Regions from separate parts of the Stenotrophomonas genospecies 5 genome, predicted to be linked through region 2. Evidence: riboswitches for the same ligand, from Rfam matches in the RefSeq annotation. Region 2 holds a riboswitch; the other holds the start of a gene.
The links. Region 2 has a riboswitch for cobalamin ahead of btuB (TonB-dependent vitamin B12 receptor). Riboswitches for the same ligand answer to the same signal wherever they lie in the genome.
Positions count from the first base shown of each region.

Region 1: linked by a shared signal. The riboswitch ahead of metE (5-methyltetrahydropteroyltriglutamate--homocysteine S-methyltransferase) and the one ahead of btuB (TonB-dependent vitamin B12 receptor) in region 2 are both predicted to bind cobalamin.

Region 1 covers NZ_JBTMUW010000002.1:116,095-119,494, reverse strand. The annotation lists gene metE (5-methyltetrahydropteroyltriglutamate--homocysteine S-methyltransferase) at 1-1,457, opposite strand, end outside; cobalamin riboswitch at 1,677-1,906, opposite strand; gene ACX9OW_RS15735 (patatin-like phospholipase family protein) at 2,048-3,400, shown strand, end outside.
Region 2 covers NZ_JBTMUW010000003.1:281,098-284,497, reverse strand. The annotation lists gene btuB (TonB-dependent vitamin B12 receptor) at 1-1,780, opposite strand, end outside; cobalamin riboswitch at 1,897-2,118, opposite strand; gene ACX9OW_RS18275 (histidine phosphatase family protein) at 2,271-2,849, shown strand; gene ACX9OW_RS18270 (TfoX/Sxy family protein) at 2,865-3,227, opposite strand; gene ACX9OW_RS18265 (GAF domain-containing protein) at 3,224-3,400, opposite strand, start outside.

The sequences.
Region 1 (3,400 bases), on a different contig from region 2:
ACCAGCACGTCCAGGCCCAGCGCTTCCTGCACGCGTACCGCATGCGCGGTCTGCTGTTCCAGGAAGGCCTCGTACTCGGCCAGGCCCAGCTTGCCGGACTTGTGCCGGGCGCGTGCCTCGCGCACCTCCAGCGTCTGCGGGAAGGAACCGATCGTGGTGGTGGGCAGCAGCGGCAGCTGCAGCGCCGCATGCTGCGCGGCGCGGCGCTGCGGGTAGGCGGTGTGCCGCTGCGCATCGGCCACGGTCAGCGCGGCCAGGCGTGCGGCCACGGCCGGGTTGTGCACGCGTGGCGAGCGACGACGCCCCTCCAGCGCAGCGCGATTGGCAGCCAGGCCCGCTTCCGCATCCGCCCTGCCATCGAGCGAGTCGGCCAGCAGGCGCAGTTCCTGCAGCTTCTGCCGGGAGAACGCCAGCCAGCCCTTCAGTTCGTCATCCAGCTTCTTTTCCAGCGCAAGATCTACGGGCGTGTGCAGCAGGGAACAGGACGGTGCCAGCCAGAGCCGGTCGGCGCCGCGGTCCACCTGGGCAAACCGGGCCAGGATCAGTGCGTTGTCCAGATGGGTGCGCCAGATGTTGCGGCCGTTGACCAGGCCGGCCGACAGCACGCGCTCGGCCGGCAGCGCCTTCAACACGGCGTCCAGCTGCTCCGGCGCGCGCACCAGGTCCACGTGCAGTCCGTCCACCGGCAGGCCGGTGGCCAACGCCAGGTTGTCCTCGAGCGCACCGAAATAGGTCGCGACCAGCAGTTTCGGACGCCGTGCCGTGGCCAACCGGGCATAGGCGCGCTCATAGGCTGCCTGCGCATCGGCGTCGAGATCCTGCACCAGCAGCGGCTCATCCAGCTGCACCCAATCCGCACCGGCGTCGGCCAGCTGGCCGAGCAGCTGCACATAGGCCGGCAGCAGCGCATCCAGCAGGTCCAGCGCGGTGCTGCCGTCGGTGGTCTTGGACAGCAGCAGGAAGCTCACCGGCCCCAGCAGCACCGGACGGGTATGGATGCCCAGCGCCCTGGCCTCGTTGAACTCCGCCAGCGGCTTGTCACCGCGCAGGGCGAAGGCCTGGTCCGCGTGCAGTTCCGGCACCAGATAGTGATAGTTGGTGTCGAACCACTTGGTCATCTCCAGCGCGCGCAGGTCGATGCCATCGCGCTGCAGGCCACGGGCCGTGGCGAAGTAGGCGGCCAGTGGATCGTGCGCGGCCAGTTCGCGGTAGCGTTCGGGAATGGCATCGAACAGCCATGCGGTGTCGAGCACCTGGTCGTACAGGCTGAAGTCGTTGCTCGGCGGTACATCGACGCCGGCCTCGATCTGCAGCTGCCAGTGCCGGGCACGCAGCGCCGCGGCGGTGGCCTGCAGGGTGGCGGCGTCGTCCTCGCCGGCCCAGTGGCGTTCGAGCGCCCGCTTCAGTTCGCGCTTGGCGCCGATGCGGGGAAAGCCCAGGTTGGTAACAGTGGTCATTGCAGCGTGTCCTCATTGCATGTCGGCATTGAGGAACGAAGGAACCGCAGGACGACGCGTGCCGTTGCCGGCCCACGGGCGTCTTGCCAGCGACCTTCGCCCCCGCGGGCGAACCGGATGCCGTGAAAAGGACGCACGTGGCCGCGCACCCTGCAGGCGCAGGACGACGACGGCCCCGGCAACCTCCCCGCGGAGATTCCAGGTCGAGTCAGAGGACGGTCGTGTCCCCCGGCCGGGGCCGGTATTCGGGCTGTTGGACGCGGGCCGCAGCCCACCTACTACCTGCCGCTTCCCAGGCGCGAGCCCAGTGCTGTTGGCAGGATTCGTTTCCATTCACCGCTGCGGGGCAGCTCCGGAATGGGCGCGCGAAGCGCCTTCACCGGATTCCCGTTTAAATTCATCCCTTCATTCGCATGAAGAGATGAATACCTTCGGCGTGCACAAGGTAGGCCGGTTGGCAGCAATGGTCAAGGCCCGGCATCACACCACCGGGATGTGGCGCCTTTCTCAGGCCGTGAGAGGCCGGCTTGCGATACTGGGAACCGACGGACGGGAGGTGACGTGTGGCGGCGAAGTACTGCGATCTGGTCATGAAAGGTGGCATCACCAGCGGCATCGTGTACCCCAATGCGGTACTGGCGCTGGCGCGCGAGTATCGCTTCAAGAGCATCGGTGGCACCTCGGCAGGTGCCATCGCCGCCGCGGTGGCTGCGGCGGCGGCCTATGGTGATCGCCGCCAGCAGGCGGGCGAGCCGCTGCCCGGCGATGCCGGGTACGGTGGATTGTCGGCGGTGTCGGCGCAGCTGTCGCGGCGCGGGTTCATCTACGGTCTGTTCCAGCCGGCGCGGGGCGCGCGTGCAGCCTATCGGCTGCTGGTGGTGCTGACTGGCAATGCAGGCTGGCCCCGCAAGCTGCTGTGCCTGGCCATCGCCGTGTTCCAGATTGCGCCGCTGGAAGTGCTGGTGTCGCTGGCATTGCTGCTCGCGCTGGGCGCGTGGGGCGGCGGCTGGAGTGGAGTGGCGGCAACGTTGCTGCCGTCCCTGCTGTGCGCCTACGGCGCTGGCGTGGCCGGGGCCGCGCTGCGGGTCGCGCGGGTGGCACGACGCAATCTGCTGGGCCTGTGCAGCGGCCTCGGCAGCGACGCGCGCCGGCCGGCGTTGACGGAATGGCTGCACGGCTGCCTGCAGCAGCTGTCAGGCAAGCCGGCCGATGTGCCGCTTACCTTTGCCGACCTGCACGATGCGCCGCGCTATGCCGACGAGCCGGACAGCCCGCATGCCATCACCCTGCAGATGATCACCACCTGCGTATCGCACAACGAACCCCGCACGCTGCCGTTGGGCGGCGCGCAGTTCTGGTTCCTGCGCGAAGAGTTCGACCAGCTGTTCCCGGCCAGCGTGGTGCAGTGGCTGGTCAACCATGCGGGTCCGCCGCTGGGCGTGGATGGACGACTCTATTACCGCCTGCCGCAGGGGCCGCAGCTGCCGGTACTGGTGGCAACGCGGATGAGCCTGAGTTTCCCGTTGCTGATCAGCGCAGTGCCGCTGCATGAGCCCTCGCGCCGCGAGCGCCGATGCGAGCCTGGAGCGACCGCCTCCGATCCGGAACACAACGTGGCCGACAGCATGGAGGGGCTGACCAGTGCCGGCCAGGCCTGCGGCCCGGTGATCACCGCCTTCCGGATCTGCTGGTTCTCCGATGGGGGCATCAGCAGCAACTTCCCGATCCATCTGTTCGACGCGGCGCTTCCGCGCTGGCCGACCTTCGCCATCAACCTGGTCTATCCACAGCATGCGGAGGAGGTCAGCTCCGGCGGCAATGCACGGCAGGCGCTGGAGCGATCGGTGTTCCTGCCCAGCGAAAACCGTCATGGCTGGCAACGCACCTACCAGTCCATCGCCGCACCGGTGGCCGCCGGCGAGCTCGGCCGTTTCCTGTTCGCG
Region 2 (3,400 bases):
CGGTCTCGTACCTGCGGTCGAACACATTGGTTGCCCGGGCCAGCAGCGACCACGATGGCGTGAGCGCGTACTCGGCGCGCAGATCCAACGTGCCATAGCCGCCGACCTTCACCGTGTTGGCGGCATCGTCATAGCGCTTGCCCGCACCCTGTACGGTCAGGCCGGCACGGAATGCGCCGAAGCGGCGATCCACATCCAGCCGTGCGGTCTGCTGTGCACGGCGCGGCAGCCAGTTGTCGAACTGGCTGCTGCCGTTCGTGCGGTTGCGCGGGTCGGTGTAGCTCAGCTGTGCAGCGATGTCGAAGCCGGCCAGCACGACGCCGCCGGTCAGTTCGGCACCGCGGATGCGCGCCTTCTCCACCTGCTGCATCCTGAAGGTGGCTGCATCGTAGGTGATCAGGTCATCGATGCGGGTCTCGTACACATCCAGGCCCCAGCGCCAGCCCTGGCCCTGCTGCGAAATGCCCAGGTTGGCGCTCTTCGACTTCTCAGGATCCAGCGTCGGCACGCCGCTCCACGGGTCATACAGGTCGCTGAAGGTGGGAGCCTTGAAGGCCGTGCCGTAGCTGGCGTTGATGCGCAGGCCGTGATCCAGCTCCATCGCCCAGCCGATGCTGCCGGTGGCATGGTTGCCGAACTGCTGGTTGTCGTCGTTGCGCGCGCTGGCCTGCAGCTGGTGCCGGCCGAAGCGCCCCTGGTACTGCATGAACACACCGGTGTTGCGACGGCTGTCGACACGATAGCCGGCACTGCTGCCGTCCAGGTTGTCCTCACTCCAGTCCACACCGGCACTCAGCAGCTGGCCTTCGGCCACGCCGAAGTCGCCCTGCAGCGACGCGCTGTCACGATGCGTCTGCGCGCTGCCATGCACGCCGTCCGTGCCGACGTTGTCCGATTCGTTGTCACTGCGACCGACGTTGGCGGTCAGCACCAGCCGTTCGGCCGGCGTGTAGCGGACCTTGCCGGACAGTACCTGCTGGCGCGTCTCGGAGTAGTTGTAGTAGCCGTCGTAGTGGTTCTGGCCGTCGGCGCGCAGCGCGCTGCCCTCCACCGTCCACTGCTCGTTGAAGTTGTAGCCGCCGCGCAGGCTCTTGGAGAGGTTGCGGTAGCCGTCGCGGTCGGGTTCGTCGGCGAAGCAGCCGGTGAACAGCGTGGCCGAGCCCCGGCAGGCATCGATGCCATCGGAATGCTGGTAGGCGATGTCGGCGCCGAACCAGCCGCGTTCGCTGCTGCCACCGATGCCGCCGCTGGCCTCACGCAGGCCATTGCTGCCACCGCCCAGCTGCAGATGTGGCGCGAAGTCGCCCTGGTTGCGGCGGGTGAAGATCTGGATCACACCGCCGATGGCGTCGGCGCCATACAGGCTGGACTGCGGGCCCCGCACGATCTCCACGCGTTCGATCTGCGCCAGCGGCAGGTCCTGGATCATCGCCAGGCCGAGATCGGCGCTGTTGATGCGCACGCCGTCGACCAGCACCACCGTGTGGCCGGAGTTGGTGCCGCGCAGGAACAGCGAGCTCTGCTTGCCCAGGCCGCCGGCGTTGGTGAGGTTGATGCCGGCGCGGCCACGCAGCAGGTCCTGCAGCGAAGTGGCCTGGCTGGACTCGATCTGCGTCCGGTCGATCACCTGCGCAGGCGCGATGCTGTCCTGCAGGGCGATGGGGGTGCGGGTGGCCGTGACCAGGATGGGATCGAGCGCGCGGGCGCCATCATCGGCCTGGGCCAACGCGGGCAGGGCGGCCAATACGGCCAGGGAAAGCAATCGGGACTGCAGCTTCATCGGGGGACTCCAGGTGCCACGCACGCCCGCGTGGCGAAGGGGAGGAGCCGCGGAGGCAGGCAAGCGCCGATGCCGCAGGCAGTGCTGCGGACATCCAGCGCCATGCCCACCGCATCGCGACCTGAGGCTTCCGGGCCGGTCTCCGGGCTTGCCGCCAGGCGGCGCGAGGCCACCGTCCAGGCGCCTTCCCATGCTGTTGGCACAGTGGCGGTGTTGCCTGGAACTGACGTGCTTACCGTTGCGGGGGCAGCGCCGGCATGGCGTGGGTTCACGCGTCACCGGCTTCCCGTTTCAACCTGCCGGCCATGCCGCAGGTCACCTGGAAGTGCGCGCAGTCTACGGCATCGGCATGCCCGGTGCGGCGCATATGCGGCAATGTCTGTGGAGCTGATGATCCCCAGCCACTAGAATTGCTGCTTGATCCCGTGGTGCCGTTGCCGATGTCCGCCCGTTTTCCGCTGTCCCCGCGTTGCCTGCACAGGACGCATGCATGATCCTCGACCTGGTCCGCCACGCCGGCAACGGTCGCGACGAGTACCTCGATGGCCGCAGCGATCCACCGCAGCTGGCCCGCCTGCCACAGGAACTGGTGGAGGCCTACGCCACGCAGCCCTGGGAGCGGGTGATCAGCTCGCCCCGCCTGCGGTCACTGCACACAGCGATGGCGCTGGCCACCCCGCGCGGGCTGGACGTGGATGCAGACGAGGAGTGGGAAGAACTCGACTTCGGCGACTGGGACGGGCAGGCACTGTTCGACCTGCCGGAGCAGGCGCTGGCGGCATTCCATGCTGATCCGCATGCGTATCCGCCGCCCAACGGCGAAAGCTGGGGGCACTTCGAGCGGCGCATCGCGCGTGCGCTCGACCGCCTGCTCGACGATGACGACCCGCTGCCGACCGTCGTGGTCAGCCACGGTGGCCCGCTGCGCATGGTGCTGTCACAGGTCTGCGGCCTGCCGATGTCGCTGTGCTGGGCGCTGCGCATCGACCACGGTACGCGCCTGCGGGTCAGGTTGGAGCGTGGCGAGGCAGGCCTGGTGGGCGAGCTGCTGGAGTTGCAGCAGCCCTGATCCGGTCGGCGCCGATCAGTCCTCGTCCGCGCTTCCGGCCACGTTTTCTTCTGCGTCGTCGTCTGCGTCGAATCGCTGCTCGTGCACGGGCCCCGAGGCCGGGCCGGCCGCCTTCAGCGGGTGCGCGGCGATGCGCGCTTCGTAGTCCTGCACCAGCGCCTCGCGCTGCGGCTCGCCCAGTTCCTGCCAATGGCAGTCCAGCAGGGCGCCTTCCAGCGAGTAGAGCAGGTTCAGGCTGGGCTTGAAGCCGGCGCGCTTGACCTTGACGAAGGCACCCACCGCGCCGACGGCGGCCAGATCGTCACGGCTGCGCAGACCGACCTGGCGCAGCCACGCCGCACTTTTCGGACCGATGTTGCGCAGCTTCGGCGCACTCATCCCAGCGCCTCGACGAAGACGCGCGCGATGGCTTCCAGTCCGGCCTGGTCATCTGCATCGAAGCGACCGGTCTTCGGGCTGTCGATGTCGAAGACTCCGATCAGTTCATCGCCGCGCAGCAGCGGAACGACCAGTTCCGAGCGGGAGGCCGAGTCGCAGGCGATGTGGCCCGG